DNA from 3 places in the Paenibacillus gansuensis genome. Region 2 is predicted to be linked to each of the others. Evidence: riboswitches for the same ligand, from Rfam matches in the RefSeq annotation. Region 2 holds a riboswitch; each other region holds the start of a gene.

Region 1 (10,645 bases), on a different contig from region 2:
GGGAAACGTTCCGGAAGCATCTGAACAAAGCAATTGACATGCATGCAAAGGTGTTTAACTTTATGTATCAGCGGGACCTGTACCCCGCTTATAACCTCGATAGGCTGCTTGCAGCCGATGTGAAAAATGCGGAGAAGGCGATTAAATTATAATACGGGACCTATTCCTAACGGTAAAAAGAAAAACATGGATTCTCCCATGAGGGGGAGTCCATGTTTTCTTCATTTGTAGCTCCGTTGGAGGAAGGCTTTGGTCCGATCCATGACCGGGTTCATGAAAAGTTGTTCCGGCGTCCCCGATTCAATGATCTCTCCCTGATCCATAAAAATGACCCGGTCCGCCACCTCCCGGGCGAATCCCATCTCATGCGTCACCACGATCATGGTCATCTGCTCCTTGGCGAGCTGTTTCATCACTTCCAGCACCTCGCCGGTCAGCTCCGGATCGAGAGCCGAGGTCGGCTCGTCGAACAGCAGAATCTCCGGGTTCAGCATCAAGGCCCGGGCGATAGCGACGCGCTGCTTTTGTCCGCCGGAAAGGTTTGCAGGATACGCTTCCGCCCGCTCGGTGAGACCGATTTTATGCATCAGCTCACGGCTGCGGTCGCGGAGTTCGGCCGGTGATCCCTGCTTCGCAAGCCGCGGAGCCAGTTCCAGATTCTCTAGTACCTTCAAGTGCGGAAACAAGTTGAAATGCTGAAATACCATGCCCATCCGGGACGTGATCCGCTTGATGTATTGCGGCTTGGCATAAACGCCGTTCCTTACCAGATCGTCGCCTGCTATCCGAATGGTTCCCGCGCTGATCTCCTCGAGATGGATTAGGCTGCGGAGCAAAGTGCTTTTTCCGGACCCGGAAGGACCGATGATGGCCACGACCTCGTTCTTGTTGATGTCCAGCGTGATTCGTTTCAGCACCTCCAAGGCGCCGTAAGATTTTTTCAGGTCGGTTACTTCGATGATCGCCATACCGCACCTTCCTTTCACTCGAATTTGAAGCGGTGTTCCAGCCATTTAAAGAACAGGGTCAACAATAGGGTCATGATCAAATAAATGAGGCCCGCAATGAAAAAGGGCACGATCGTGAAATCACGGTTCACGACGGTCTGCGCATAGTGGAGCAGCTCCGGAACGGCTACCGCGTACAACAGGGCGGTATCCTTCACGAGGGTAATCGACTCGTTAGAGACAGCAGGCAGCGCTACGCGGAACATCTGCGGCAGAATAACCTTCGTGGTCGTATGCCATCTGCTGAGGCCCAGCACCTGAGATGCTTCATACTGCCCCTTGTCGATGGCGAGCAGTCCGCCCCGGAAGATTTCGGCAAAATACGCCGCATAGTTTAACGTAAAGCCCAGGCAGGCGGCGACGAACCGGTCCAACACCAGGTATTCGCCCACTCCGGGGATGAGCGGCAGCCCGAAGCAGATAAACAGCAGTTGCAGCAGCAGCGGGGTGCCCCGCATGATGTAAATATATCCGTGGCTAAGCCACGCAACGGCCCTGATTCGGCTACGGATAGCCAAGGTCAGCAGAAAGCCGAGCGGAATGGATGCCGCAATGGCGATCAGGAACAGCAGCACCGTCATTTGTGCGCCTTCCAGCATAGGTTTTAACATATTTAGAATATAGTCGGGCGACATGCCTGCACTCTCCTTAAAAACAAAACAAGATTTCCGGGAAGGAAATCCTGTTCCGCGTACATTATTTCAATACTTTGTCTTCGCCGAACCAGGTCCGGGAAATCTTCGCTGCCGTTCCGTCGGCGTTCAGTTCGTCCAGTGCCTTTTGAAGTTTGTTCAACAGCTCTTCGTTTCCTTTTTTCACGCCGATACCGTACTCTTCCGGTGCTACCGACTCATCCAGCAGGGAGAACGCATCCTTTTCCTTGGACATGTAATACTTGATGACAATCTCGTCAATGACCACCGCTTCGATGCGTCCGATACGCAGATCGCTCAGCGCCAGCACATTGTCCTTATATTCGGTAATTTGCTTCACTTGGTCTTTGAGAGGGCTACCGTTCACTGCATCGGCAGCCGAAGACAGGGATTGCAATCCGATGGTTTTTCCTGTCAGGTCACTCATGCTGCGGATCGGGGAATCTTTCTTAGTGACGATGACCTGAGAGTTTTCCAGATACGGCTTGGTAAACAGCACTTTGCCTTTGCGTTCCTCCGTAATCGTATATCCGTTCCAGATCAAGTCGATCCGACCACTGTTCAATTCAGATTCTTTAGCGCTCCAATCGATAGGAAGAAACTCCGCTTCCACACCCATCTTTTCGGCAGCCGCCTTAGCATAGTCTATATCGAAACCGACAATCTCGTTCTTGTCGTCCCGGAAGCCCATAGGCGCGAACTTATCGTCAATCCCGATCACCAGCTTGCCGCTGTCCTTAGAGCTGGAACAAGCCGCCAGCAGGCTTGCCGATAGAATTAATACAATGAAAATTGCTGTAAAACGCTTCATGAATGACTGTCCCCTTTGTTATCAATGGATAAAATGCTTTAGTACGTTACCACGTTATCAGAATCCCAATATAACATAGAATGTCGGTTTATGTCGACCCATGAAACAGAAAAAGCCTGATAGATTCCGCATCAAAAGCAGCTGCGGAATCTATCAGACTCAAGGCGGATCAAATGATTAGGAGGTTAATACGGCTCTAGCGGCTCTAAACTGGTTAGCAGCTTCTACCATATGTCTCAAAGATTCTACCGTTTCGTGCTTCCCTCTCGTTTTCAGGCCGCAGTCCGGGTTAATCCAGAACAATTCGGGATCCAGCACTTGCAGCGCCCGTTCGATCATGTTGGACATTTCCTCCACGGACGGCACGCGGGGACTGTGAATATCGTATACGCCTAGGCCGATTCCCTGCCCGTAGCGATGTTCCTCAAAACTGGAAACCAATTCGCCGTGGCTGCGGGACGTTTCAATCGAAATCACATCCGCATCCATGTCCCGGATCGCGTCGATCATATCATGAAATTCGCAGTAACACATATGCGTATGGATCTGCGTCGTATCCCGAACGGAGGCTGTCGCTATACGGAACGCGTGCACCGCCCATTGCAGATACCGGTCTTTTTGCGATGCTTTCAGCGGAAGCCCTTCCCTTAAAGCAGGCTCGTCCACCTGGATCATCTCGATACCGGCCTGCTCCAGTGCCTGAACCTCGTTTCGGATGGCGACGGCGATCTGCGAGGCAACCTCGTCCCGGGGAAGATCGTCCCGGACGAACGACCAGTTCAGTATGGTCACCGGGCCGGTCAGCATTCCCTTCACCGGCTTGGCGGTGAGCGACTGGGCGTACACGGTTTCCTCCACGGTCATCGGGCTGCGGAAAGTTACATCCCCATAAATAACGGGCGGTTTCACGCAGCGGGAGCCGTAGGACTGCACCCATCCGTTCGAGGTAAAGACAAATCCCTCCAGCTTTTCACCGAAAAATTCCACCATATCCGTCCGCTCAAATTCCCCGTGCACAAGCACATCCAGGCCGATTTCCTCTTGAATTGCGATCCACTCCCGTATCTGCTCCTGCACGAACAGCCGGTAGCGCTCCTCGCTCCACTCGCCGCTGCGCCATGCTCTTCTAGCATTGCGGATCTCCTGTGTTTGCGGAAAGCTTCCGATCGTCGTCGAAGGAAGGAACGGCAGCATCCATTTCTTCTGCTGGAGCAGTCTGCGTTGGGCAAAAGGCAGCGCTCTGGCCGCATCCTGCTGCTGCGCATCGCGGGATGCTGCGCGTACCTCCTCGTTACGGCGCTCCGGAAGCGTGTTTAATTCCATTAGCGCCACCTTGTTGCTCAGAAGCTGCGCATCTTCTACCGAATTCCATCGGCCTTCGTTCACCAGGCTTGTGAGCAGTACCGTTTCGCTGATTTTCTCGTTGGCAAAGGCAAGCGCATCCAGTACCGCATCCGGCAGCAGCTTCTCTTCACTTGTGCTGACCGGCACGTGCAGCAGGCTGCAGGAGGGCTGGATCCAAAGCCGTTCCTTCGGAACGATTGCCGTAATCTCCGCAAGTACCTTCAGCTTTTGCTCGAGGTCCGCCCGCCAGATGTTGCGCCCGTCGATAAGTCCAACGGCCAGAATTTTGTCCAGTGGGAAACCGGACTTACGGATTTGCTCCAGCTGAACGGCACCGTTGCCGGTGAAGTCCAGCCCGATCCCGGCTACCGGCAGCTTGACCATCTGCTCATAGCGGTCCACCGCATCGAAATACGTTTGCAGCATCAGGTTGACCCCGGGTGCGGCTCCGCGTAAATAACTATAAATCTCGTTCACAAGGGCTCGGTCCTCTTCCGTCAGTTCTGTTACCAAAATCGGCTCATCGATTTGGACCCAAGCTGCTCCTTCCTGCTCCAGCTCCTTCAGAATTACAGCGTACAAGGGCAGCAGCTTACCAATCCATTGGCGGATGTCCTGAGCTGCATACCCTTTGGAAAGCTTAAGGAAGGTAAATAATCCAAGCAGTACGGGTTTGCCTGTGATGCCGAGCTCTTGCTTGGTCTCCCTGAATAATTGTAAAGGCCGGTTCTCCCGGAGACTCGGCTCTGTCCCGCCTAACTCAGGCACAATATAGTGATAGTTCGTGTTGAACCATTTGGTCATCTCGCAGGCTGCGGCTTCCTTGCTGCCTCTAGCCATAGCGAAATACAGTTCGTTTGTGATTTTGCCTCCATCGTCGAGCTTGGCAAACCGCTTGGGCACCAGCCCGAACATCGCCGCCGTGTCCAGCACATGGTCATACAGGGAAAAATCGCCGACCGGAATCAGATCCAATCCTTGCCGCTGCTGGGCAGCCAGATGGCTCAACCGGATCTCCTTCATCCTCTTTTCGAATTCATCCTCATCCGACCGGCCCGACCAAAAGCTCTCCAGCGCCCGCTTCCACTCTCTTTTCAGCCCGATTCTCGGGTATCCTAAACTCGTATTAACGGCTTGACTCATGTTGATGCGCCTCCTGTAAATTCAATTTGTTTGAACGCAAAAAAAGACATTCTTCCCCGATGTCAAAATGGGTAAGAATGCCTTGCTATAGTCCATGCGCAGGCTGCCATCTCAACACCTCCCTATCTCCCGTAGGTTAAGCAGTGTCGTCAGAACAGGCAGGTCTCCTGGCTCCAGTATCCTCATCCTCAGCGCCCTTCCCGGCCGTAAGGCCAGTGGCATTCTTGCTTGCTGAAAACTCCTCTGTTACAGTGGCGGGACCGCGTTGGCATTGCACCAAACTTCCCTATTAAGTTACAGCCGCCTATGTCTAGACATGCCGCAACACCTGTTCCCACATATGCAATTGGGTAATCTACAATATAGTACATCAGATTACTCGGAATTACAAGAAGAAATCTCGATGCTGGAAGAGAATATCCAGAATATCATGTATTTCCAGAGGGGCTCTAGCCACTCCCAGATTGTTTTGCACCGTATACAAGAAACTAAGATGGGAATACTTGGTGAGTATCTGACCAGAAGGAGAACGCGAATGAAGACCACTGAAAAAATATCGGGAATTCAGCTGAGTTTATTAGTTTTTTCCTTTATTGCTCCCACCCTGATTCTTGTCGCACCGAGTCTAATGGAAAAAATAGCCAGACAGGATGCTTGGCTCACGATTTTTCCTGGGGCTTTGATCGCAGCATTAAATGTTTGGATAATGATCATATTATCAAATCGTTATCCGGGACAGACAATTACACAGTATAGTACTCAAATTATAGGCAAATGGCCTGGAAAATTCCTGGGATGTTATTTTCTTTATTACTGGCTTAATTTTGATTTCATTATCCTTAATCAACACATACAGTTTATTAATACCGTTTTTCTCATAAGAACTCCATCTGTCATTGTCAGTCTAACGTTAGCACTCATATGCGGTATAGCAGTCTATATGGGTATCGAAGCCATCGCAAGATGTAATGAGTCTCTCGCCTTACTCATCTTTACTTTGCTCATACCACTTTTGTTCCTCATGCTCGCTGAATCGGATCCGGAGCGGCTCCGTCCTGTCTTAAGTAAGGGAGTCGTTCCCGTCCTTCAGGCGACTGTATTCCCTCTTGCGTACTTAACTCAATTTATTATTTTGGGGTGGCTTCTTCCTTTTTTAAATCAACCGAAGAAGGCAACTACATTTTCGTTTATCTCATTGTTAATCATTTCCGGCCTTTTCTGCATTACTATTTTACCTCTCATCATGATGTTTGGGCCGTTAACAAAAAAATTGGCTTTTCCCGTATTAAGCGTAATTCAGTATATAGGTATAGAAGGAAGCTTTGAACGCTTGGAGGCCTTTGCGGTAGCTATATGGGTTATGGGTTGCTTTATAAAAGTATCAATTACCTTCTTTATTATATGTATAAGCATAGCCCACCTTTTTAACTTGAAAAGTTACAGGAACTTTGTAGTCCCATTAACAATATTATCCGTGATAGGATCTGTTTCCATATTTGTGAATTATTCCACTGAGTTAGCCAGTTATCTAAGAAATACGTATCCCAGTTATGCATTTTTTACACATTTTATATTGCCCCTTTTCCTGCTTATCATTGATACGATAAAGAGGCGATGGAAGAAGTCAGTGCCTTAAATTCATTGCTGCAAAATCATTTTACCGATGTCCTCAAATAAGATTCTCGGAGGAACCGTTGTACTCGGTATATGAACCTGGGCAATCAAGAACGAGCCTAGGACCATACATAATCCCATCAAACAACAATATATTACAGCCGCTTTAAGCTGTTTTGCATTTAGAAAAATCTGAGCTTCATAGATGGTCCATCCCAGTATTAATATAACAAAAGTTACGATATGTACAACGAACATTATTCGGTCTCCTTTTGTTCGAAAGAAGAATGGACCATTCCCGCTCCTCTTATCGAAAGGTTTACTTCAATCGATATCTTTGATTCTGGAAACCGCTTATCCCATTTATTCTTCCAAATATCCCATTGTTCCGGATAATTTTTATATATTTCCCGTCCAAATCCCACGCTATCCGCTTTATATTCCTTCTGGATTTTAATTATAAAATCTTGAACTTGTTTCTTGGCTGCATCTTCTAACGCTTTTTTGATTAGTTTCAAGTTTTGGGGGTCGTTGATATCCAGTTCGGTATTATTCTCGACTAAATTCCCTTGACCTTTCAGTTGGATCTTAAAATGTACTGAATCACGTTGAATCTGCGTAATTATTTTACGATCGAAATGGTTTATAATCATCCCAACCTGCCCCTTACCTTTAGGTAATTTGGCAGTGAAAGGACCGTTCTTCAGCTTGCCTGTCACCCACAACTGCACTAGTGTATCTCTTTCATCTAATAAACCGGATAGTTTGAGATTTTTAAAAACGCCGGTCCCCGATACCCTAAATACTTGCTTATGCGGATCGTTTGAGCGGTTCTCTTGTTCAACCACCCCTACAACAGGATGAACCCCCTCACTTTCATATGCAATAAAAAAATCGCGCAAGGTTACTCCTACATCTTCTCCCGAAACTTCGATTCCTCTAACCGCTTCAATCGGTACTTGCTTTAAAGGAGAATTCAATTTCAGAATATTCCGCGCTTCTCCCCCTTTCACAACCATAAGATAGGTTTTCAAGCGATTCCTAGGATCATGAGTAAAAATATCCAGTACATTTTCAATTCCTTGTTTAGCTAAACGTTCACTAAGAAACACGACGCTGCGATGAGAGTAAAACAAAAGGCGTGAGCTTTTTTTCTGGAGATTGTCATGAACTTCATTTCCATTTTTGCCCTCTGCGGTTATATAGAAAAATTTGTTGCCGCTCCCTCCTCCATTCATTCCTCCTTGAATAGATAAGGGGACGGCGATTTGAATGGTACATAGCAGGTTACCATTGTCCGCCACATCTATGGCAGTACCCATAACAAATGCTAGATCATTAATCTCTGTACGATCCCAACACCCGCAAATGATAACGAATAAGAGAAGAAACATATATTTTAGTGATCTCATTTGTTATCCTCCAACTTTCAACCCAATTTCCCGGGAGTTGTTACTTCTGTCTCCCCTGTTGACGAAATTTCGCCCAAATCGGTATCCTAATCAAAACATCCTTCAATGCGGTAACCTTAAGCGGCGTTATTGGAGAAAAATAAAGAGCCCCGAATGATCGAAGGTTCGTCACGTGTAACATGATGCCTAGTAATCCTAGAACAATGCCATAAAGGCCCAGTGTCCCCGCTAAGAATAACATGGGAAAACGGAGTAATCGGATTCCGTTCGCAAAGGTGTATCGAGGAATCGTAAACGCGGAAATTCCAGTGATGGCTACGATGATTACTACCGGAGCAGATATTAATCCAGCTTGAACCGCTGCTTGCCCGATAACTATACCTCCAACTATACTTATCGTTGGGCCTATCTGTTTAGGCAGACGAATCCCTGCTTCCCGGAGGGCTTCAAAAATGATTTCTATAAATAAAGCTTCGATCATCGCAGGAAAGGGAACGGATTCCCTCGAGCCAGAAATACTAAGTAAAAGATTAGTGGGTATCATCTCCTGATGGAAGGTCGTAATAGCTACATACAGTGATGGAGCAAATATCGCAAAATTGATAAAGAGGAACCGAATCCATCGAACAAAAGTAGCTACAGGCCAACGAATATAGTAATCTTCACTTGCCTGTAGTCCTGTCCAGAACGTCATCGGAACAATAAGGACAAAGGGGGTAGTATCCACAACTATGGCTACTTTTCCTTCAAGCAATTCAGCGGATACCACATCGGGGCGCTCCGTGTTAAGCACTTGGGGAAATGGTGAAAACGGTTGATCCTCAATAAATTCTTCAATATAAGCTGAGTCGAGAACTCCGTCAAGCTCAATTGGCTTTAATCTTGTTCTAACTTCTTCAACTAATGTGTCCGGCGCAATACCCTTTAGGTATAAAATCGCGATTCGAGTCTGGGTAATCTCTCCTAAGGTGAAATACTCTACCTTTAATTGTGAAGTTTTAAGTCTAGAACGTATCAGACTTATGTTTGTGGAAATTTGTTCGATGAAGCCGTCTTTTGGTCCGCGTATTACCGGTTCGGATGACGCTTCCTCAAGACTTCTTTTGGATAAACCCGGAACTGAAACCGTCATTACGTTGTTGCTGTTTGTCATTAGAATGGCGGCATGCCCTTCTAAGACGTTTCTTATGGTATCCGACACTTTTGTAGAGTTATTCGTGGTTCCTATGGATATAATTTCATTTTTCATGTCTACTTCTTTCAACTGAACCGTATCCCTATTTACACTCTTTAACATTGGTTTAATTACATGCTCTTCAAGCATATTTTTATCAATTAAATTATCAATGTAAACAATGAGCCACTGAAGGTTATGCTTAACTTCAATCTTTCGGTATTCCAAATCAGAACAATCCTCAAACGCTTCTTTTAATATCTTTTCGTTTTGCTCCATGTCCGTTGTAAACTCATTTATATTGTCTTCTTCCAGGTTAGTAATTTTCATTTGATAAATATTTTTGTTTTTTCTGAATTCACCTCTATTAAACCGTCTCATGAAAGATCCTCCTGCTTACCTTTGTCATTGCTATTATTCCAAATAAAGTAAGACATATTCAAAATGAATACCACTTTGATGGATTTCATTCATTCAGGTTGCAACATGACGCCAATTAGAAAACGAACCCATGCCGACAACGGCTTGGAATCGTTTTAAAAGGATATTAAAGTAAATACATCTTCTAATTGAATGCTAATTAAGTACTTAACACTTTGATAGGTTCACTCATCAAAAAATCCGGATAACAATGGAGATAAAAAAAGATGACCCCCGTCCATACTTTCAGAACAGGAATCATCTTTTTTTGTCATGCTGCCTAACGTCTCTTTTAAATGACCTTGACAAGGGGGCTATTTAAATTGGCTGCTTACCCTTTGCTTTGTTTCGGCAGGTTATTTATCCTCATATTTCTTGGCTAGTTCCTGCAGATCTTTGTAATATTGCTGGTAAAGTTTTGTACGCTCTTTTTCGGTAGTTGCATTTTGAAGTTTAATAAGGAACTGGACGGTAAGCTTCTGGATTGCTGCCTGATACTCCTCTTGAGGGCTGCCATTATCGCCGCCGTTACCCGGTTTGCCCGCGGTTAATGTGAAGGTTTCCTCAGCCAAAGGGCGCCCCAGAACGGTAGCTACAGCAGTTACGCTGCCTGTAGACTGATTCTTCTCAATCGTAATGTCACCGTCTGATGTAAGTTTTGCTGTTGGAGTAGTCCCCTTCTTTACAGACCATTCCACGAGCATAGACGGAACTTCGCGCCCAAGCACTTTCAGATTGGCTTCAGCTTTTCTTCCGTTGCCAGTTTGTTTGGAAATATACGCTTCGGACTCAGTTCTCATGACGGCGAACAGCATCGCGTTACCCGCGGCGCGGCCTGCTGGGATCTTCGCTTCAAAATTCGCAGATGTCTCTGCTAAACTAGGTAAAATACCAGGGGACAGCTTTGCGTAGAAAGACAGAATCTTACCGATAACGTTGTCATTCACGTTAGGCTCGTCCAAGACATCTTTCAATACTTTTATCATAAACTCTTTTTTAGCTGCGTCGTCTTCTAAAAGTGCATAAATTTGAGGCATGTTCAGGCCCTTAATATGCTTTCTTACAAT
Region 2 (10,645 bases):
AAGCCTAAGAATGCTGCGCAGAACACCGGCCAGCAGCCTGAGGTAGCAATGGTGATGCATTAATATATCCACACTATTTAGAAAGAGCCGTCCACCCGGGAACCCGGGAAGGACGGCTCTTTGTTATTGTTTATAAATAGAGCGATCTAATTTTAATCTTTCACAAGCTTTTACCCAGCGGTCTGCAAGTTCCGGATGCGAAGCAAAATGAATATGGGTATATCCGGCGACAACATTAGAAGAAAGGTATCCTTCCAACTGGGGATCCAGAAATCCTTTTGTCTCATATGCGGGCCGCCATTCTCCGTCAGGTTCAAAAGTAGAGTAATGATATTCATGCCCTTTAGCCTGATCGGCAGGACCCAACAGGAAATTGCGGTCTCTTCCGCTTATATAGCGATAGCCAAACCCAGAAAGCTTGTCCTGCATTCTTACCCTCCCTGGAATAACACCTGCCATGGGGTAACGTTCACCGTTCAAAGCGATAATTTCCCCAGTCAAATACATAAAGCCGCCGCATTCCCCAAAGGTAAGAACACCGCTGCTTATTGCTTTACGAACCGATTCATGCACCGCTTCTTGTTGGGATAACGCTGCAGCATACTCTTCAGGAAATCCCCCTCCAATGTACAAGCCCTCGATATCATCCGGAACCAGTTCTCCGCGTAAAGGTGAGAAATAAACAATTTCCGCACCATACTGTTCCAACAGCTCCAAATTCTCCGGGTAATAAAAACTGAATGCTTCGTCTTTGGCAACTGCAATTGTAACCTTGCGTTTAGCGGAGGGGCCTGGGAACAGCAAATGTTGGATTTCTATCGGGTTTACCGCCATAACGTTCTCTATTCCTTGCAAATCAAAAGTGTTGGATATCGTGTCTGCCAGCAGCTGAAAGAAGGGTGCTAATTCTCCCCTCTCAATGGAAGGAATAAGACCCAGATGCCGCTCCGGCATGAGTAATGTGCCATCCCTTTCTAAATATCCAAGCGCCGGTATTCCGCATTCTTGCTCGATGGCTGTTTTGATTAACCCATAGTGCCCTGCACCTCCAACCCGATTCGCAATGACACCAGCAATTTGCAATTCCGGATGGAAATGTTGAAACCCTTTTACAATTGCTGCAGCGCTTCTGGCAACGCCTTCGCAATCCACGACCAACAGGACGGGAGTTTCTGTAATCAAGGCAATCTCGGCAGAGCTGCCTTCATTGTTTTGCGGACTTTTCCCGTCAAACAATCCCATGACTCCTTCGATGATGGCTACATCTGCATCTTGGATCGCATTTTTGAAAATTTCCTTTACTGTGTGCGGTTGGCACATCCAGCTGTCCAAGTTCCGCGAACTCCTGCCGGTTACGGCCGAATGGTAAGTTGGATCTATATAGTCCGGACCGCATTTAAACCCTTGCACAGTATAGCCAAGGCGCTGGTAAGCCGCCATTAACCCGATGGTTACTGTTGTTTTGCCCGCCCCGCTCCCGGTTCCCGCTATAAGGATTCTTTTAGTCTGCATAGCGATTCTCCCATTTTGCCGAGTCATAGGCAGGAAAAACTTCCGGGTGCAAAATGGAAGCAAGCTTTTGCAAACCCAGGAAGAGGCGGGGAGACGGCCTGCAATAAAGCGGCTCTTCCATAACATGAATTTGATTCTGCTGCACTGCCTGCAATTTCGAACTGCCGGGACGCTGCCTGACGGTGTCCGGTTTCACCAGATGAGGCTGTATTCCTACCCAAGCGAGCAAGATATAATCCGGATTACGGGTAAGCACATCATCCCAATCCGTTTGTACACTGGCAGCGGTGTGGTCTTCATACACATTTCGTGCACCCGCAAGCTCGCTGATCTCCGTCAGCCAATTAGCTCCCCCTGGTGTGAACACCGGTTTTGGCCACCATTCCCAGTACAAAGTCGGACGGTCAGCTATGGTACTGCTTAACTCCGCATAGAAATCCAATGATTCCTTGTATTTGTGATAGGCAGTTTTTGCACGGACTAACGTATCTGTCGCCTCGCCGATCTGCAACATCGTTTGGCCGATGTCCCCCAGACTGTTGGGGTTCAAAACGATATGCGACAGGCCCCGCTCCTTCAAACCGGCAATGTTCTTTTCCATCCCCGGCACAGAAAGAGATGCAACAACCAGATCAGGACGAAGCGCTTCAAGCGCGTCCATATCAATATCCAAATCCGGGCCAAGTCTTGGAAGACGTTTGGTGTTTTCCGGCCAATCAGAATAGTTATCTACGCCAACCACGCTGTCTGACAAACCTAAGTATTCTAAAAGTTCCGTATTGCTAGGGCATAAGGATGCAATTCTCATAATTTTTGGCTCCTCTACTAATTCTACAACGAAAAAAACCTTTATCTCCCAAAAGGAAATAAAGGTACCGGTTTAGGAAAAAGGCGTTTCTCTTACCTAAATTGGGCCTCTCCTTTCCGCGAAGGATGTTGTTGGCTAAGCTGACAGGCAGGTTTCCTGGCTCTCGGGTTTACGATATACACCTCACCTTCCCATTCCTGGAGGAACAGTGGTTTCACGAGGTTTTCCCCAATTACAGTGGCGGGACCGCGCCGGATTCGCACCGGCTTCCCTTTTAACCTTACAGAAAGAATCCCATAAGGCACCTATCGGCTATGAAACTATGATGTTGTACGTTTCCTACAAGTATTATAGCTTAGGATAGGAAAAATGAAAATTAGACTGGCTCTTTTCTTAGACGGGTCTCGGATACCGGTAACACCGAGTAAGTATTGACTGTGCCTTCTTTTTTAATTGGGGCAGAGCGTTTATACTAAGGAAATGAAATCGCTTTACAGCAGAGAAAGAAGTGGCTTAATGTGAGGTTGAAAGATGTATACCGCAATTATTTTCAAAACAACCTGTTTACCAAAATAATTCTGCTATTCTCCGTGATCATTGTGATTACAACGATTGCGTTCTCCTACTTCACCTATTATTTCCTGTCCCAATCGATCATAAGAACGGAATTGGATAATCAGCAGAAAGCGATGGCCAGCGTAGACGGTTACTTGACGGAGAAGTACGTTGCCGTAAGGACAATGGTGAACGATATTTATACGGATGACGCGCTGGCGGCGGATATCACGTCTTTTTTGCGGCTGCCTTTTCAGGATTATGTAAAAAAGCGTCTCGACCAATATTATGAAGATCAAACTTATATGTCTTCATCGTCCGCCGCCGCACTGAAGTATTTCAAACGAAAAGCGGAGAGCGATCCGGATATTTCGGACTTGATCGTCTACAGCGCTGAGCAGCAGTTTCTATATAGGTATCGTCCGATGACTTTAGCCAAGCTGATTCCCACGAACGCATCCCGGTCGTTTGTTCCGGACATCATGGCTTCGGAGAGCGGCCCCGTCTCGGTACCTAACGTATGGATCCGCAAAGCGATCGAACAATATGATCCGAGGCTGTACTCCATCCGGGTTCCGATCAACGACAAGGTAACGCTGCAGAATACAGGCCAGCTTCAAGTTTACATGAATTCGGACGGTATCCTTAGGTCGCTTGCTCAAGAGAAGGAACTAAAAGGCTCAATCGTTGTACTTGATGCTGCGGGCAATGTAATATTTGATTCCGGGGGGCGGTATTACGGGCAGGTTTATCCTTATAAAGATAAGGTAATGAATGCCGGCGGGACGGTCATGCTCGATAAGGAAGCGTATGTCAATACACTGGCAAAGAACGAGGCGGGCTATACCGTAGTTGCCATTTCGCCGAAGGAAGCGCTGGCCGAAGTGAATACCGGTCTGAAAGAAAAAATAACGGCTATTGCGGCGGTTTGCATCTTGTTTGCGATTCTGCTGCCGACGTTGTTTATCGTGAGCTATGCAAAACGGACGAATCAATTGATCCGTCTCATGAAGAAAGTACAGAGCGGTATTATGAATGAGCGGATCGAGGACCCGAGGGAAGATGAGTTAGGACAAATCGCGCGGAGCTTCGATAACATGCTGGATGAATTGACCCGGTATATCGACAGGGTCTATAAAACCGAAATCAAGCAGAAGCATACGGAGCTGGCGGCGCTGCAAGCCAGGGTCAACCCGCATTTCCTGTACAATACGCTGGAAGTAATTCGAATGCGCGCCGTGTCGCAGGGGGCTTCGGATGTCGGGGAGATGATCTACAGCTTATCGATGCTGTTCAAGAATGTGGTGCAGCGCAAAACGGATTATACCCTCAGTGAAGAAATCGAGGTCTGCCGATTGTATTTGGAGCTGTTCCGGATCCGTTACAAAGAAAGGTTTTCTTACGAGATCGATTGGGACAGGCAGCTTGGCAGTGTCCCGATGATGAAGATGCTGCTTCAGCCTCTTGCCGAGAATTACATCGTGCATGGCCTGCGCACAGACAGGGACGACAATTGGATCTCGATTCATGTTTCAAGGAGGGACGGCAAGATCCTAATGACAGTAGCTGACAACGGGAGAGGCATGAGTCCGGCGAAGCTGGATGCCGTCCGGAAATCATTGGAAACAGAGGAGCAGGACAGCGAGTCGTTCGGGCTCCGCAGCGTACGGGACAGGCTCGTGTTTTTCTATGGCGAGACCTGCACCTTTGACATTCAGAGCGGTCCGGAAGCCGGGACGACGGTCAGCCTGTCTTTTCCGGACGGGAAGGAGGAACAGAACGGAGATGTATAGAGTATTTATTACGGACGATGAACCGTTTATTATAGAAGGCTTGTACGACATTGTAGACTGGTCCGGCATGGGGCTGGAGATCGTAGGCCATGCCGAGAACGGCGAACAGGCGCTGGAACGGATGAGGCCGATGACGGTCGATATCCTGATTACCGATATTTCCATGCCGGAGATGAACGGCCTCGAGCTCATCCGTAAGGCGCGCGTCCTTCATCCTGCGCTGAAAGTCATCGTCTTGAGCGGCTACGACGATTTCCGTTATTTGAAAGAGGCGATGACGCTGGGGATCGAAAATTATCTCCTGAAGCCGATCAATCTGCAGGAGCTTCAGGGGACGCTGGCGGCAACGATCGATAAATTGAACATGCGGAAGGATGAACAGTTTATCCAGGAGCAGAATACCCGGATGCTGCGGGATCATATTATGTACCGCTGGCTGACCGGCCAGATTGCCCAGGCGGAAATGGAGGAAAGAGGCAGGCTGCTCGGCATCCGTTGGGACCACACCCGCCTGCTGGCGGCGATAGTCCGTACCGGTCCGGACGTTCCGGACAGGTTGGAGCTGATCATCCAAGTGCTGGGAGATCAGCAGGACGTCATCCCGTTTTCCAACATGGAAGGGGATACGGTGCTGCTGTTTACGTTCGATGATCCCGACGAAGGGAAGTTAAAGGCCCGGCAGCAGCTGGAGAGGATTATGGAACAGCTGAAGCCGCTGGGTATGGTCCGGGTATCGTTGGGAACAGTGCAGCTGCTTCCGGATGAGGCTCATATCAGCTACCGCAATGCCCAAAAAGCGCTCGAATACTTCATGGTGCATCCCGGGGCCGTCTGGATGGACTATACTGAGCTTTCTTCGCCAAGCGAGGCCGGCGTCCTCCGCGATCCGTTTGTCTGGGGCGATTATGCCAAGTGGCTGGTCAGCAAAGATAAAGACAGCTTTTGCCGCAGGTTAGAAGAAGATTTTCGCAAGGTGCAGGAGATGCCGGAAGTGACTCTGGACTCGATTCAGGCATTTTCCATTGAATTTATGGTAAGGCTGAAGATGGAGCTTAAGGAAATCAAACACACGGAACATACTGAGATCTTCCGGCAGGAAATGCTATGGATAATGAATGCAGGTTCTGTCGATGACATCCTCGCTGCGCTGCAGCAGGCGGCAAGCCGGGCTGTAGATTCGCTGATCCAGGACGGCAAAAGTCCGGTAGTCCACCAGGTGCTGGCCCGCATCCATGAAGCTTACGCCGAGGAACTGTCCTTGAAAACGTTAGCCGTACAGTACAAAATTCACCCTGTTTATCTCGGTTCCCTATTTCAGAAAGACGTAGGCGAATCTTTTACCGAATATGTAAACCGGTACCGGATCGAGAAAGCGAAAGCGCTTCTGAAAGAGAGCAGCCTGAAGGTTCATGAGATCGCCAAGGAAGTGGGATATTGGGAAAGCGGCTATTTCTATAAGCAATTCAAAAAATATGTCGGTGTTTCGCCGACAGATTTCAAGGGACTGCATTAATCCGGTTTTGGATGCGGTTCCTTTTCTTTATTTTGTACATGATAACTTTAATTTCTCGACTATTTGAAACTGCTTTCATGGGCTAATCTTGAATTGCAGCACACACATATAGTTTTTCAATAGGGAGGTAGCAAGATGAACAAGAAAAGAACAGGCCTTTATGCAGTTCTTGCTCTGCTTCTATCTGTATCGCTGATACTCAGCGGCTGCGGATCGAACAATAACAGCGGAACTAATGCCAGCGGGAACCAAAATGGAGGCAAGGCTGACAGCAAGCCTGTGGAGTTGATCTGGTACACGATCGGTACGCCGCAGAAAGATGTAGATAAGGTTATGGAAGAAGTCAGCAAGTACACGAAGGACAAAATTGGCGTAACCGTCAAAATGAATATGCTGGACTGGGGCGATTACACGCAAAAAATGCAGGTAATGACCGCTTCCGGCACGCCGATGGATATTATGTTTACAGCTTCTTGGGCATTCGATTATGTTCAAAACGCCAGAAAAGGAGCTTTCCTGCAAATCGACGATTTGCTGAATAAGGAAGGTAAAGGCGTGAAAGATGCGCTGGACCCGGCGTTCCTGGAAGGCTCCAAAGTGGATGGACACAACTACGGCATTCCGGCCAACAAAGAGCTGCCTGCCCAAGAGGTATGGCGCTTCAACAAGAATCTGGTGGACAAGTATAAGCTGGATATCAATAATGTCAACTCGCTGGAAAGCCTGGAGCCGCTGTTGAAATCGGTTAAAGAGAAAGATCCAACTTTAACTCCGTTGGCGGTAGATAAGAACTATTCTCCTTATGTTCCTTACGACTACATTATTGAGAAAATGCCGCTGGCTGTGAAGCTGGACGATAAGAACCTTAAAGTGGTCAACATTCTAGAGTCACCGGAAATGAAACAGGCGCTTACGACAATGCACAAATATTACAAAGCGGGATACATCCCTACAGAAGCGGCAACGCTGGATTCTTTGACCGATGTACAGGCAACCGGCAAATGGTTTACGGACAAAGCGACCAGCCAGCCGTTCGCAGACAACTTATGGTCGACAAGCCTGGGCTACCCAATCGTATCCAAACCGGCCAGCCCGTCTATCATCTATAACTGGTCCGTTATGGGGTCCATGCAAGCGATTTCCGCTAACTCCGAGTACCCGGAGAAAGCAATGGAATTTTTGAACCTGTTGAACACAGATCCGGTGCTTCGCAATATGGTCGATTCCGGTATCGAGGGCGTGCATTATAAGAAATCCGGCGACAACCGCTTGGAGAATCTGCCTGAATCCAAAAATTACGATATGCCTACTTTCTCATTAGGGAATGTCATGCTGACTTACCTGAACCCTACGGATCCTGACAACAAATGGGACGAGTTCAAGAAGTTTAATGCAGCCGGCCAAAAAGCTCCGCTGCTTGGCTTCAACTTTGACACAACGAAAGTAACGACCGAAATTGCAGCTGTACAAAACGTAAAAGAGGAGTTCTGGACATCCCTGATGACGGGAACGGTAGACCCTCAAGAATACCTGCCTAGAGCCATCGAGAAATTTAAAGCTGCCGGCCTGGACAAAATCATTGCCGAGGCGCAGCGTCAAGTAGATGAATGGAAATCCTCTAAATAACACAGGTGGACGGAAACGGCGAATGCGTGCATTCGCCGATTCTGTTTACCGTATACAGCATACGGATCGGAGCGTGAATGTACGTGGGGAAAATCAAACAAGTATGGAAAGACCTAAACCGCAATAAAACGCTGCTCTTCATGACGCTGCCGGCAACCGTCTGGTTCCTGCTGTTCTCTTATCTGCCGATGGCCGGCGTGGTCATTGCCTTTAAGCAGTACCGCGTAAGCAGGCACGGATTTATAGCGAGCATACTGGACAGCAAATGGATTGGCCTGCAAAACTTCAAATTCTTGTTCAACACGGAAGATGCTTGGGTGATTACCCGTAATACCCTGCTTTATAATATCGCTTTTATTGTGATCGGGCTTATTCTTTCCGTTACTTTGGCAATAGTTCTCTCTGAGATTTCGAATAAACGTTTGGCAAAATGGTATCAGACCGGCATGTTTATGCCTTATTTTCTATCGTGGGTCATTGTCGGCTACTTCGCCTTCAGCTTTCTGAGCTTTGACAGGGGGATGGTGAACCGGATCGGGGCGGCCTTCGGCATGGATCCTGTGCAGTGGTATACCGAACCGAAGTACTGGCCATTGATTCTGCTGCTGGTTTTCTTATGGAAATCGGTCGGTTACAGCAGCGTCATCTATCTCGCTTCGATTCTCGGCATCGACAAGTCACTTTACGAAGCGGCGATGATCGACGGGGCGAATAAGTGGCAGCAAATCCGCAACATCACGATCCCGATGCTGGTGCCGCTAATGACAATCCTCACGCTGCTTGCAATCGGCCGGATTTTCTATGCCGATTTCGGGCTGTTCTACCAAGTACCTAGGGATGCGGGCGCATTATATCCGGTGACCAATGTAATCGACACTTATGTTTACAGAGGCCTCAAATCGACAGGGGAGATCGGCATGAGCGCCGCGGCGGGTCTGTACCAGTCCCTGATCGGTTTTATTCTGGTTATCGTGTCCAACTATATCGTACGTAAAACCAATAAAGACAACGCGCTGTTCTAAAGGGGAACACGGCAAGAAGGAGGAAGGCTCATGTCTGCTCAAACGGTTCGGCGCTCCTACCGGGATGCCCATCATTTAAATCCGCTTTGGAACGTTATATTCCATCTGGTGGCTGCCATTTTTGCGCTGCTTTGTGTATTTCCGTTTATATTCGTCACCATCATCTCGTTTACAGATGAAACCACGTTAGCTGCAAACGGGTATTCTTTATTTCCTGAAAAATGGAGCCTTGCCGCATACAGTTATCTGTTTAAAGCAGGGGACCAGCTGCTGCGTTCTTACGGGGTCACGATTGCCGTGACAGTCGTAGGAACGGCGATCAGCCTGATTGTGACCGCACTGTTCGCGTATGCGATCTCGCGCAAAAGCTTCAAGTACCGTAATTTCTTTTCATTCTTCGCATTTTTCACGATGTTGTTCAACGGCGGTCTGGTTCCGACTTATATGGTTGTCACCCAGCTGCTGGGGCTTAAGGATTCGCTGTGGGCGCTCATCCTGCCGCTGGCGGTTAACGCCTTCTACATTATGATTATGCGGACATTCTTTACGACGATTCCCGATGCCATTATCGAATCGGGTCGGATCGACGGCGCAGGGGAATTCGGCATCTTTATGCGGCTCGTACTGCCGCTGTCGCTGCCGGGCTTAGCTACCATTGCACTGTTCAGTACACTCGGTTATTGGAACGACTGGTTCAACGCTCTTTTGTACATCGATAACCCGGACATGGTTCCTCTGCAGTCGATGCTCATGCGGATTGAGAACAGCATGCAGTTCATTCTGCAGAACTCTAACAACCCTTCGTTAGGATTGGGCGTCCTGCAGTCCATGCCGCAGGATACGTCCCGCATGGCCATGGTCGTACTGGCTACAGGCCCGATTATTCTGGCTTACCCGTTCTTCCAGCGCTACTTCGTGCAGGGCTTGACGATCGGCGCCGTGAAGGAATAAACAGATCAACAAATCAAAATACGAGATAAATAAGAGTCTTTATCGGAGGAGAACCCATGGAACAATTCAGACTACCCAAAATTCCTATGCCGCAGCTGGAATTGCCGCAAGCGGTGCAGAACCTGCTGGACGAAGCTGCAGAAAAGCTGTCAGACCGGCCTAAACTGCTGCAGCTGTTCCGCAACTGTTTTCCAAATACACTGGAAACGACAACGAAACTGATGGACGACGGAACGACCTTCATCATTACGGGCGACATTCCGGCCATGTGGCTTCGCGACTCGGTAGAACAGGTGATTCATTATGTGCCGCTTGCCAAAGAGGATAAAGACCTGCAGCGCATCATCAGCGGCATTATTAAGCGGCATGTCAACTACATTATGATCGATCCTTACGCGAACGCGTTTAATGAGCTGGCTAACGACTGGCATTGGAATACAACGGATGTAACCGAAATGTCCCCATGGGTATGGGAGCGCAAATTTGAGCTGGACTCCATCTGCTTCTCCATGAAGCTGGCTTACCGTTACTGGAAAGAGACCGGCCTGACGGATATTTTCGATGAAAGATTTAAGGCTGCAATGCGCAAAACGGTGGACTTGTGGAAAACAGAACAGCATCATGCCGAACAATCGCCGTACCGCTTCACCCGCAACAACGGCATTCCGACGGATTCCCTGCGCAACAACGGAGCGGGCATGCCTGTCAACTATACCGGCATGGTATGGTCGGGTTTCCGTCCAAGCGATGATGCCTGCGATTTCCATTACAACATTCCCTCCAATATGTTCGCCGTAGTTACGCTTCGGCAAATGCAGGAATTTGCGGAGTGGGTGTTCCGCGATCTGGCTTTCCTGGATGAGAT
Region 3 (10,645 bases), on a different contig from region 2:
GTTCTTCTTCTCCTCGACGAAGAACTTGTTAAAGATCGGGTCGATGCCCGCCGTTGAGCCGGCGATCAGCGACGTCGATGCTGTCGGAGCAACAGCGAACATCCAAGCGTTGCGCACACCGTAACGCGCAACCTCCGCCTGCAGCTCCCGCCAAGCCTGGGAATCGTAACCGCGTCTTGTGAAATACTCGCCGGTCTGCCACTCGCTGCCTTCAAACACTTCATACGCACCTTTTTCCTTGGCTATCTCCATGGAGGCTTTGATCGCATAGTAGCTGATCCGCTCATACAGCTCGTCCGCCCGCTTCACATGCTCGTCGCTTTCCCAATGGATGCGCTCGTTTACCAGCCATTGGTGATATCCGCTGGTGCCCAGGCCGACAGCACGGTATTTCTTATTTGTGATTTCCGCCTGCGGTACAGGGTAATGGTTCAAGTCGATGACGTTATCCATCATCCGCATTTGGCAGCTGATTACCTTCTCCATGTCCTCGTCTGAATACACCCGGCCCAGATTGAGAGAGGACAGGTTGCAGACGACAAAATCACCAGCTTGTACTTTCGCCGTAATGACACCGTCCTCATGCGTTGTGGAGATGAACTCGGTTGCGCTCATATTCTGGCATATTTCCGTACACAAGTTAGAGCAGTAGATGATGCCCTTATGCTTGTTCGGGTTGGCGCGGTTCACCGTATCCCGGAAGAACAGGAAGGGGGTACCGGTTTCAAAGGCGCCGGCCAGAATCTTTTTCATCAGCTCAATCGCCGGAACCTCATCCCGCGACAATCGGGACTCGTTCACGCAAGCTTCATACTTGGCTTCCCATTCCTCGCCCCAATAATCTTCAATCGAGTACCCCATCACCGTACGCACTTCATGAGGATCAAATAAATACCAGGAGCCGCGCTCCCGCACCCGCTGCATGAACAGATCCGGAATACACACGCCCGGGAATATATCATGGGCCTTCATCCGGTCGTCGCCGTTGTTTGTTTTGACATTCAGGAAATCAAAAATATCCTTATGCCACACATCCAGATACACCGCCGCCGCACCCGAACGGACGCCAAGCTGGTCGACGGCTACCGCGGTATTGTTGAAGTTTTTGACCCAAGGGATCACACCGCCAGCCACGCCCTTAAATCCGCGGATATCGGAGCCCCGGCTGCGCACTTTGCCGATGTAGATGCCCATGCCGCCGCCATGCTTGGAGACTTGCGCAAAACTCTGGTCGGAGTGATAGATTCCCCACAGATTGTCCGGGACCGTGTCTATAAAACAGCTGGACAGCTGATGGAACGGCTTGCGCGCATTGGACAGGGTGGGGGTGGCTACGGTCATCTGAAGCTTGCTCAGCGCATCGTAGAATTTTTTGGCCCAGCCTAAACGGTCGGTCTCCTTCATGGCCAAATGCATGGCTACGCCCATAAACAGCTCCTGCGGCAGCTCCAGCACATCCCCTGTGAAGCTGCGGATCATATAACGGTCGGCAAGCGTTTTCAGCCCGATGTAATTAAACAGGTAATCCCGCTCAGGCACCAGGTATTCGCCCAGTTCGCGGATTTCCTCACGGGAGTAATGTTCCAGTATATATCGTCCATACAAGCCCTTGTCGGCTAGATAAGTGAGCAGAGAATAGAAGTCCCCATAGCCGAAATGCCCGTATTTGCGGTGGATTTGTGCCTCTTTGTAAAGATCGTATACCAGCAGCTTCGCGGCCACGAACTGCCAGTCCGGCTGATCTACCGATGTTTTCTCTACAGCTACTTGGGTTAAAGTACGTTGAATCTCTTTTGTTGAAATATGCTGGCGAAAATGCGGCAGCAGCGCCGTTTCCAGCTCTAGAGGATCGCAGTTTTCGTAGCCTTCGCAGGCAAAATCAATCACTTTTTTCAGCTTGGCGAATACCAATTCTTCCTTTTGACCGTTGCGTTTAACAATTTCCATGAATGCTTAAGCTCCTTTACTAGACGCGGAATTATAGAATACAAAAAGAGCAGAATCCCCGAAAGGATCCTGCCCGTTATTGAACAATGTCAGCTTAGCCCGGCCATGCACGTTTCATCCGAAACGACGCCATCAGCCGTCTATCATTCAAGCACGCTCCTATCTCCCGTAGGTTGTCGTTGTGCGTCAGAACAGGCAGGTCTCCTGGCTCCAGCATCACCGCTTGAACGCGCCTTCCCAGTCTATGAAAGACCAGTGGCAGCTTCCCGTTCAAACTCCGCTGTTACAGTGGCGGGACCGCATCGGCATTGAACCGATTTCCCTATTAAACTTCAGGCTTACGCCTTAAAGTACCTATTCCCACAATATGTAGTTGTCGTTTCCTAAAGATATATCAATATATAGTGCCTGTCAAGATCTGAAAGTTCATATATTCGTAGTTGGTAAAATAGCGCCGGATTTAGTACACTGTTTATATCGATCAACCGATGAGGCGGACGGGAGGTGGCAACGTGGCCAAGAAGTATTTCACACTGCAAGAAGCAAATGACCTGCTGCCCCTGATGAAGGCGGAATTGAAGCAGCTGCAGCAGATTAAGCAGGATTTTGAAGATAAATATGAAGAACTTGAGTTATATAAGAAAGTGTTTGCAGCCAAGCAGGTTTCCGATGATTCAGACTCTTTGTTCACCTTGGAATGCCAAATTGAATTTCTGCAGATTGAAGCGAGAACCCATTTGCAGAATTTTGAGAGGCACGGCGTAGAAGTAAAAGATATTGATATGGGACTTATTGATTTTCCTTCCATCCTAGGCGGCGAAGAAATCCTGCTCTGCTGGAAGCAGGGCGAGGAAAGAATCAGCCATTATCACGGGCTTCACGACGGCTATGCCGGGCGAAAGCGGATTGAATAGAACAAGAGAGCATGGAGACGAAGCTGCAGCCGGGATATAGAAACCGGGGCAGCTTTACGTTTACCCTTTTGAATACGATTTGTTCGTCGGCGGGCGGGGCTTGACATACGCTCGCCGAAGCCACTTTTGATTCTAACGAATCCTACAAGCCCTATTTGGCGAAAAACAGGGTGTTTCCCATTCTAACGAATCGTACCATCGTTATTTCCATGAAAATGCGCCTTTGGGGCAGGAAATGAGCCAAATAAGGTGTGTACGATTCGTTAGAATCCGGAAAGCTCGAGTTGAGCTGAAATAGCGTGTGTACGATTCGTTACACCGGCGGGCCCGGCTTGCCAGTGCACCATAGGTAGGATTACATTAGTTAAATTAGGCAGGAGGCTCATCGAATTGATAGTCAGTACAGGAAAGAAACCGATCAGAATACCCTCCCTATGGACCATAGTGCTTCTGATTGCGGTTATGTTCAGCATGCTCGGATGGGCTGCGCCGGGCACAATCAGCGCCCATGCGGCGCTGACCGGAACCGCGCCGGCAGCGGATGCCCGTTTGGAACAGGCGCCGGCGGAAGTGAAGCTTACGTTCAATGAACCTTTGGAGAGCGAGTTATACAGTATAAGCGTATGGAATGCCCGGGGGAAAGAGATCGGCGGAGGAAAGGCTACGCTCAGTGAGGACCGAAGGGAGCTGACCAAGCCGCTGCCGAAAACGGGTACCGGTGTGTACACGGTTTCCTACCGGGTTATTTCTGCAGATGGCCATCCTGTGGAGGGCGCGTATATATTTACGGTGGGAAATCCGCCGGCATCGGAGGAAGTGCCGCTGTTCCCGATCGAGGGGCATGAGCTGCACGAAGGGAATCATGCAGGGCATCACAACAGCCAAGTTAGCTGGGATATGAGTTTGAGGGAGTATGTTCAGTTCGGGGTACGGATCGCGTATTACGCTGCGCTGCTTATGCTGGCCGGCTGGGTGCTGTGGACGGCATTGCTGCCACGGGGTTCCCAGGAGCTGCAGACATCTATGAAGGACGGGCTGCTGCAGGCGCAGCGTGCACAGCTGCTGTTGCTGCTGTTGTACGTGTTCGTGCACGGGTTGGCTTTGGTGGATACCGGCGGTACGAATCTGTGGCTGAAGCTGCTCACCGGAACAGATGTGGGGCGCTCCTGGCTGATCTCGCTCGTTTGGAGCATGCTGGGGTTTGTGTTGATCGGCCGAAATAAGATCATCGACGCAGTCTGGATGCTTGGCTTGCTTGGCGCGAAAGCGATGACGGGGCATGCGGCGGGTTTTGATCCCAAGGTGTACACGGTCGGCCTGAATTTCCTGCACTTGTTCGGCTCGGCCGTTTGGGTCGGCGGCGTGACGCTGCTTATGCTCCAATGGCGCAAGCTTGGGGAAGTCAAATCACTTTATGTTGCTTCAGTGTCACGCGGAGCGCTTTGGTCCATCGTACTGCTGATCGTTACGGGGATATTGTCTACGCTGGCCTTTTTGCCCAAGATAGAGTATGTGCTGTACACACAATGGGGCGAATTTCTAATCGTCAAAACTGTGCTCGTACTCATCGTCCTGATCATCGGGGCCTATATCCGGGGACGGATGAAACGGAATAAGCCGTTGTCGGAGCTGTTAAAGCTGGATGCGGTGGTGATGGCCCTTATTATCGCCGTCGTCGGGATTTTCACCTATATCAGTCCGCTGCCTGCGAACGAACCGTTCTATTACCATGAAATGGGCGAAAAGCAGCATGGGACCATGAGCATTTCACCGAACGTGCCCGGGACGAACGAGTTTATTGTCAAGGTATTCCTGCCTGAGAATACAGGAGAACCGAAGAATATAACGCTTCGCCTGCACCCGCTGGACAAGCCGGAAAGCGGAGCGATCACCGTGCCTGTCAAGCCCTACAAGGACGAGGAAGTCGACTCCTTTACAGGCTTTACGAAGTATACGTATAAGGTGAGCGGGCCTTATCTTCCTTTTGCAGGGAAATGGCTGGTAGAACTGCGGGTACAGGATCCGGAAGACAACGAGAAAGTATACAAGCAGGAAATGAGGGTGTACTAGCCGCCTATGTCCTACAAACAGATCAAATGGCTGATTATGGCCGTTCCGACGCTCACGATCGGGTTATGGGAATACATCAGGCACAATGTGCTCACCTCTTACATTTCGATGGGGCTCGGCAACTGGCTGGCCCCTCTTCTTGTGTTTCTGGTTACCGTTGCGTTCCTGCTGAAGCTGTTCGACATTCTCGAAGATGCACAGGAGCAGCTGGAGGCTGAGAGGGCGGAGAAAGCGGTGCTGGAGGAGCGGGAAAAGCTGGCCCGGGAGCTGCATGACGGCATATCCCAATCCCTGTTTCTGTTATCGGTCAAAATGGACAAGCTGGAACGCGAACAGCCCGCAGTCAAGGAGACGGGGACGTACCATCAGCTGCGGCGTACCATCCGGAAGGTGTATGAGGATGTGCGCCAGTCCATAGCTAATCTCAAGGTGCAGGCAACACCGGAAGAGCTTCCATGGCGCCAATCCTTGGAGGGGCTTCTGCGGGAATTTACGGAGAATACCGGAGTGGACGCGGAATTGTCCTGGAAGCTGGAGGAGGAACACCTGACCCCGAAGGAAAAAGTGGAACTGCTGGCTTGTATCCGTGAAGGGATGATGAATGTGCAAAAGCACGCCAAAGCCTCGAAAGCCTGGTTGAACGCAGGCATGTCAGATTACGGGGGCTGGGAATGTACAGTGACGGATGACGGGCAGGGATTCGGCAGCGGAAGTCCAGGTGTAATCCAGTCTGCTGCATCTAATTTCGGGCTTGGAATTATCGAGGAGCGTTGTGCATCCATGGGCTGGGCATGCGGGCTTGAGCGGACGGAAGGCAGGACGACGCTGTGGATCCGAAAGGAAGGAAAGGGATAATGGCGCCTATTAAAGTGGTAATTATAGACGACCATGAACATGCCCGGGAAGGGATGCGGGACATCGTCGAAATGGATCCTTCCTTCGAAATTGCGGCGGAGGGACGGAACGGCCGGGAGGCATTGGAGCTGACGGAGAAGTGGATGCCGGACCTGCTGCTGATGGATATTCACATGCCGGATATGGACGGGTTGGAGGCGACCAAGCGCATTAAAGAGCGGTTTCCTTATGTGAAGATTGTTCTCGTGACCGTATCCGATGACGTGACGCATTTGTTCGAAGCGCTGCGGAAAGGGGCCCAGGGCTATTTGTTGAAAAATCTGCAGCCTTCCTCCTGGCATGAATACCTGCGGGCCGTTGCGTTCGATGAAGCGCCGATGTCCAAGGAAGTAGCATTCCGGCTGCTGCAGGAATTCTCGCAAGGGGATGCGGCTGCTTTCGCCAAGGGCGGAGCCGCTGCAGAGGGCGGAGAAACGGCCGGAACGGCGGAGGGGACGCCCGTAAGCACGGAGGTTACTCCGTTGACGCCAAGGGAACGGGAAATTCTCAGGTGCGTAGCGAGCGGACAATCGAACCGCGACATCGCGGAAACGTTAGCCATCTCCGAATATACAGTGAAGAATCATTTAAAAAATATTTTGCAAAAACTCCACCTGGACAACCGGGTACAACTTACAAGGTATGCGTTCGAGCAGGGATGGGTACCCAAGTAATAAGATCACTTCGACAGGCACAAAAGTTTCACAGGTACTAGCCCTTTCGAGTCATGTCCACGAGCGTGGAATCCTTTATAGTTGGGTACAGGTTGATCGATAAACAAAAGTAGACAGGTGGGTTTTTGATTGAACAAGATGACAAAACTGCTGCCATTATGCATGGCCGCTATGTTGCTCTTTGCGGGTATGGCCAGTGCGCATGTGACCGTACTTCCCCAAGAGACGACACAGGGTTCCTACGAGGTGTTCACCGCCCGTGTACCGAATGAAGCGGACAACGCAACGGTGAAGGTTGAGCTCAAATTTCCGGAAGGCGTAGAGATTTCCCGTTTTGAAAGCAAGCCGGGCTGGACTTATGAGGCTAAGAAAGAGGGCGAGAAGCTGACCGGCGTAATTTGGACAGCGAAGGAAGGCGGCGTGCTGCCGGGTGAATTCGCGGAATTCCGTTTTCAAGGAAAAGTAGGTGCTGATGCGGAAGAGCTCTCGTGGAAAGCTTACCAGACTTACCAGGACGGCAAGGTAGTGGAGTGGGTCGGCGCACCGGATGCGGATGCACCGGCTCCGGTAACGGCTGTAAAGCCGGGGACCGCTGAGGATGACCATCACGGTGCTGCCGGCGGCGGGCATTCGGCGGAAAAGCCGGCTGCGGGAGCATCCGAAGCGGATACTAAGCCAGCTGCCGAGCCGGCTTCCAATAACACGGCGACTTATCTATCCATTGCTGCGGCAGCTTTGTCGGCAGCGGCATTGGCAATGTCCCTTCGTAAGCGGAAATAACAGCGAAACACCAGCGCAGCCCTCATGGGCTGCGTTTTTTTGTGATGGAGACCAATGCTGCATTTCATACAACATTTTATGGGGTTATGCATAGCAAAAGGAGATATTACTGCACTTTGTACAACATAGTATGCTCAAAGCTGTTCACCAGAGGGGAAAATATTGTACTCGCTGCAACCTCGAAACCCTTCCTAAACGCTCCGGGAGAAGTTGTTTTTATGGAAGAAATGGAGCGGCGTTGGTAGAATGGAGCAAGAAGAGGACAAGCGAAGGGGTAAAGTACATTGCAATGGTTGAAAACATGTGTAAGCCGCTCTTGGTTGGCAGCAGCAGTGATCGTTATTAGTGGGATTGGAGTTGGACGGGCTTACTTTGCAGATGATTTCGGGACAGCGGCTGACAGTGAGAACTTTCAATACGAGGATACGTACTTTTTAGATTTATGAAGAAATAATCCTTGACCTTTCCCCAAGGGCAATGCTGTAACCTGTAATCAGATCATACGCGAAAGGAGCTTAAGCATGCTGACAGTCGGCCAGGTGGCCCGGATTTTTAACATCACGCCCAAAACGTTAAGGCATTACGACAACATTGGCTTATTCTCGCCGGCCTCCATGGGGGAAGAGAACGGATACCGGTATTATACGATGGAGCAGCTGCCTGAGCTTCGGTATATTGTCTATCTGAGATCCATGGGGATCGGCATCGAGACCATCATGGGGCTAAAAGGGAGCGGGCTGCTGACGAATCCGCAAAACATCAGGGCGCTGCTGGAAGAACACTCGGAGGCCATCCGGGCTGAGCTGGAAGCCAAGCGGGAGAAGCTGAAGGAAGTGGAGCGGATGATCGACTACATTTCAGGTATAGGAGGCATTCCAATGGAGTACAGATTGGTGACAAAAGTCGAGTTTCGGGTAACGGGGATGAAATGGGAGCCTGGAACGGCAGAGAGCATTTCCCAAATGTGGGGACGGTTTCTGCCGAGAGAACATGAAATTACCGGTAAGGTGGAGCCTCACATAGCCTACGGCGTTTGTGTTCCTAGAGAAGAAGGCTGCATCTTGTCTTACTATGCCGGTTACGAAACCGAAACAGGCGCCCAAGTGCCTGAGGGGATGGAGACGATCACAGTGCCGGCCCAAACGTATGCGGTATTCATCCACAAAGGGACAGCGGAAGGAATCAGCGGCACGTTCGAACTGATTTACAGCACCTGGTTGAAGCAGCATGGATTAGAGCCTGTTCCGGGCATGGACCTGGAGGTATACGGCGAAAGGTTTTACGGCCCGATGTCCGCGGAGTCCGAAACGGAGATTTATATCCCGGTAGCAGTACAGCGCGGTTAAGGCAGGCACAGGATTTTTTCTACAGTTAATTTCTTGGCGGGTCGGGCAAGCATTGCTCGGCCTTTTGAATTTGTAAGAACATATGAATTCATTAAACCTACTGTATCGTAACGAGTGACATTGTGCCGAATCTTCTGTGTAAAGGATTTGTGGCCATGCTTGCTCCCTATCAAAAAGTAGAATCGTTATAAAATAGAGTAAGTCTATTCTAGAACGATCAGAGACTCTTGTTTACACTGAATTGCGGAAGCAATACCACTACGGAATCAGGGAGTTGAGGGAGTTGGGGAAAAACCGGCTGCTGGATGTGAACAAGAGTTTTTTTGTAGGCTGTAACTATTGGGCTTCTCACGCGGGAACCCGAATGTGGTCGGACTGGAATCCGGCGCAAGTGGAGACCGATCTGCAGCGGTTATCGGAAGCGGGCATTGATGTACTTCGTGTATTTCCCTTATGGCCGGATTTTCAGCCGATAGAGAGCTTGTACTCGGGAAGAGGGAAGCATCGCGGTTACCGGTTCGGCGAGGAGCGTCTGCCGGATGATGAAGCAGGGCGTGCAGGGATGTCGCAAGTGATGATGGAGCGTTTCAAGCAGTTTACAATGATCGCGGAAAAATACAGCCTTAAAATCATCGTCGGGCTCATTACAGGCTGGATGAGCGGACGCCTTTTCGTTCCGCCGGCACTGCGGGGCAAACCGATATTGACCGATCCGGATTCCATCCGCTGGCAGATCAGGTTTGTACGTTATTTCATTTCAGAGATGAAACATTCCGATACGATCGTTGCCTGGGATCTGGGAAATGAGTGTAACGAGATGGGCAGCGTTTCGGGCCGGGAAGAAGCCTATGTATGGACAGCGGCGATTGCTAATACCATTAAGGCGAGCGACAGTACGAGGCCTTTGATTTCAGGCATGCACAGCCTGACGCCGAGCGGCGCTTGGACAATGCAGGATCAAGGAGAGCTGACAGACATTTTAACAACGCATCCTTATCCTTTTTGGACTCCTTATATGGATTACGATCCGCTGGATACGATCCGTCCTGCCGTTCATGCCGCAGCGGAGAGCTTATTTTATGGGCAGATCGGAGAGAAGCCTTGCTTCGCTGAAGAAATGGGTACCATGGGGCCGATGGTTTGCAGCGAGGAAGTTGCCGCCGCATTTGCGCGGACAAGTATGCTGACACAGTGGTCACACGGGTTAAGCGGACTTCTATGGTGGTGCGCTAACGACCAGACGAAACTGAACCATGCCCCTTATGATTGGGTAGCTTGCGAAGGCGAATTGGGGCTGCTGACGGAGAATGGACGGGTAAAGCCGGTACTGAGAGAGCTGGCATCTCTTAAAAACAAGCTTGAGGAACTGATTCCGGCAGGACTGCCGCCCCGGGCCGTGGACGGTGTTTGTATTCTTAACAGCTCCCAGGATCATTGGGCTGCTGCGCTTGGCGCGTTCCTTTTGTCCAAGCAAGCTGGCTTTGATATCGATTTCCGTTATGAGGAACAGTCTCTCCCTGAAGCCGATTTCTACCTGCTCCCCTCCGTTACCGGTGTGGAGGGCGTACCGAAGCAGCGATGGGAGGAGCTTCTTCGCAAGGTATCGGAAGGAGCAACTCTTTACCTATCGTCCAACAACGGTTATATGCTGAATTTTTCAGAGCTTACCGGGCTGACGGTAGAAAACCGGATGCGGCGGGCAAGCGCTGCTGATTTCGTGCTAGGGGGAAACGAAGGAAATACCAACCTCACCGTTCCCAGCGAGTTTAAACTGCAGTTTCGGAATGATCGGGCGACAATCCTTGCCGCAGAGCCGGACGGGAATCCCGTACTAAGTCGGGCAGCGTATGGCAAAGGAACGGTATATTTTTGTTCGGTGCCGGTGGAACTGGCTATGGTGCAGCAGCCGAATGTAAGTTTTAACACGGAAACGATGCCGTATTGGCGGTTATATAGAACCATTTCAGAAGGAGTAAGGAGCCGACGCGCAATCACCTCGACAGATCCTCGGTTAGGGATT

The links. Region 2 has a riboswitch for cobalamin ahead of ACFSUF_RS24925 (cobalamin-binding protein). Riboswitches for the same ligand answer to the same signal wherever they lie in the genome.
Region 1: another riboswitch for cobalamin. It lies ahead of metE (5-methyltetrahydropteroyltriglutamate--homocysteine S-methyltransferase); the one in region 2 lies ahead of ACFSUF_RS24925 (cobalamin-binding protein).
Region 3: another riboswitch for cobalamin. It lies ahead of ACFSUF_RS00500 (ribonucleoside-diphosphate reductase subunit alpha); the one in region 2 lies ahead of ACFSUF_RS24925 (cobalamin-binding protein).

What each region holds. Positions count from the first base shown of each region.
Region 1 covers NZ_JBHUME010000002.1:264,144-274,788, forward strand. Annotated here, with positions in the region: gene ACFSUF_RS01440 (spore coat protein) at 1-152, shown strand, start outside; gene ACFSUF_RS01445 (amino acid ABC transporter ATP-binding protein) at 222-968, opposite strand; gene ACFSUF_RS01450 (amino acid ABC transporter permease) at 983-1,642, opposite strand; gene ACFSUF_RS01455 (amino acid ABC transporter substrate-binding protein) at 1,704-2,471, opposite strand; gene metE (5-methyltetrahydropteroyltriglutamate--homocysteine S-methyltransferase) at 2,649-4,958, opposite strand; cobalamin riboswitch at 5,099-5,305, opposite strand; gene ACFSUF_RS01465 (GerAB/ArcD/ProY family transporter) at 5,494-6,594, shown strand; gene ACFSUF_RS01470 (Ger(x)C family spore germination protein) at 6,830-7,984, opposite strand; gene ACFSUF_RS01475 (spore germination protein) at 8,025-9,539, opposite strand; gene ACFSUF_RS01480 (hypothetical protein) at 9,935-10,645, opposite strand, start outside.
Region 2 covers NZ_JBHUME010000020.1:65,302-75,946, forward strand. Annotated here, with positions in the region: gene ACFSUF_RS24920 (cobyrinate a,c-diamide synthase) at 124-1,512, opposite strand; gene ACFSUF_RS24925 (cobalamin-binding protein) at 1,502-2,320, opposite strand; cobalamin riboswitch at 2,450-2,644, opposite strand; gene ACFSUF_RS24930 (cache domain-containing sensor histidine kinase) at 2,839-4,668, shown strand; gene ACFSUF_RS24935 (response regulator) at 4,661-6,181, shown strand; gene ACFSUF_RS24940 (ABC transporter substrate-binding protein) at 6,317-7,807, shown strand; gene ACFSUF_RS24945 (ABC transporter permease) at 7,948-8,829, shown strand; gene ACFSUF_RS24950 (carbohydrate ABC transporter permease) at 8,860-9,780, shown strand; gene ACFSUF_RS24955 (glycoside hydrolase family 125 protein) at 9,837-10,645, shown strand, end outside.
Region 3 covers NZ_JBHUME010000002.1:59,011-69,655, reverse strand. Annotated here, with positions in the region: gene ACFSUF_RS00500 (ribonucleoside-diphosphate reductase subunit alpha) at 1-1,947, opposite strand, end outside; cobalamin riboswitch at 2,125-2,320, opposite strand; gene ACFSUF_RS00495 (DUF2203 domain-containing protein) at 2,460-2,861, shown strand; gene ACFSUF_RS00490 (copper resistance CopC/CopD family protein) at 3,252-4,931, shown strand; gene ACFSUF_RS00485 (sensor histidine kinase) at 4,938-5,786, shown strand; gene ACFSUF_RS00480 (response regulator) at 5,786-6,499, shown strand; gene ACFSUF_RS00475 (YcnI family copper-binding membrane protein) at 6,638-7,279, shown strand; gene ACFSUF_RS00470 (MerR family transcriptional regulator) at 7,801-8,625, shown strand; gene ACFSUF_RS00465 (glycoside hydrolase 5 family protein) at 8,909-10,645, shown strand, end outside.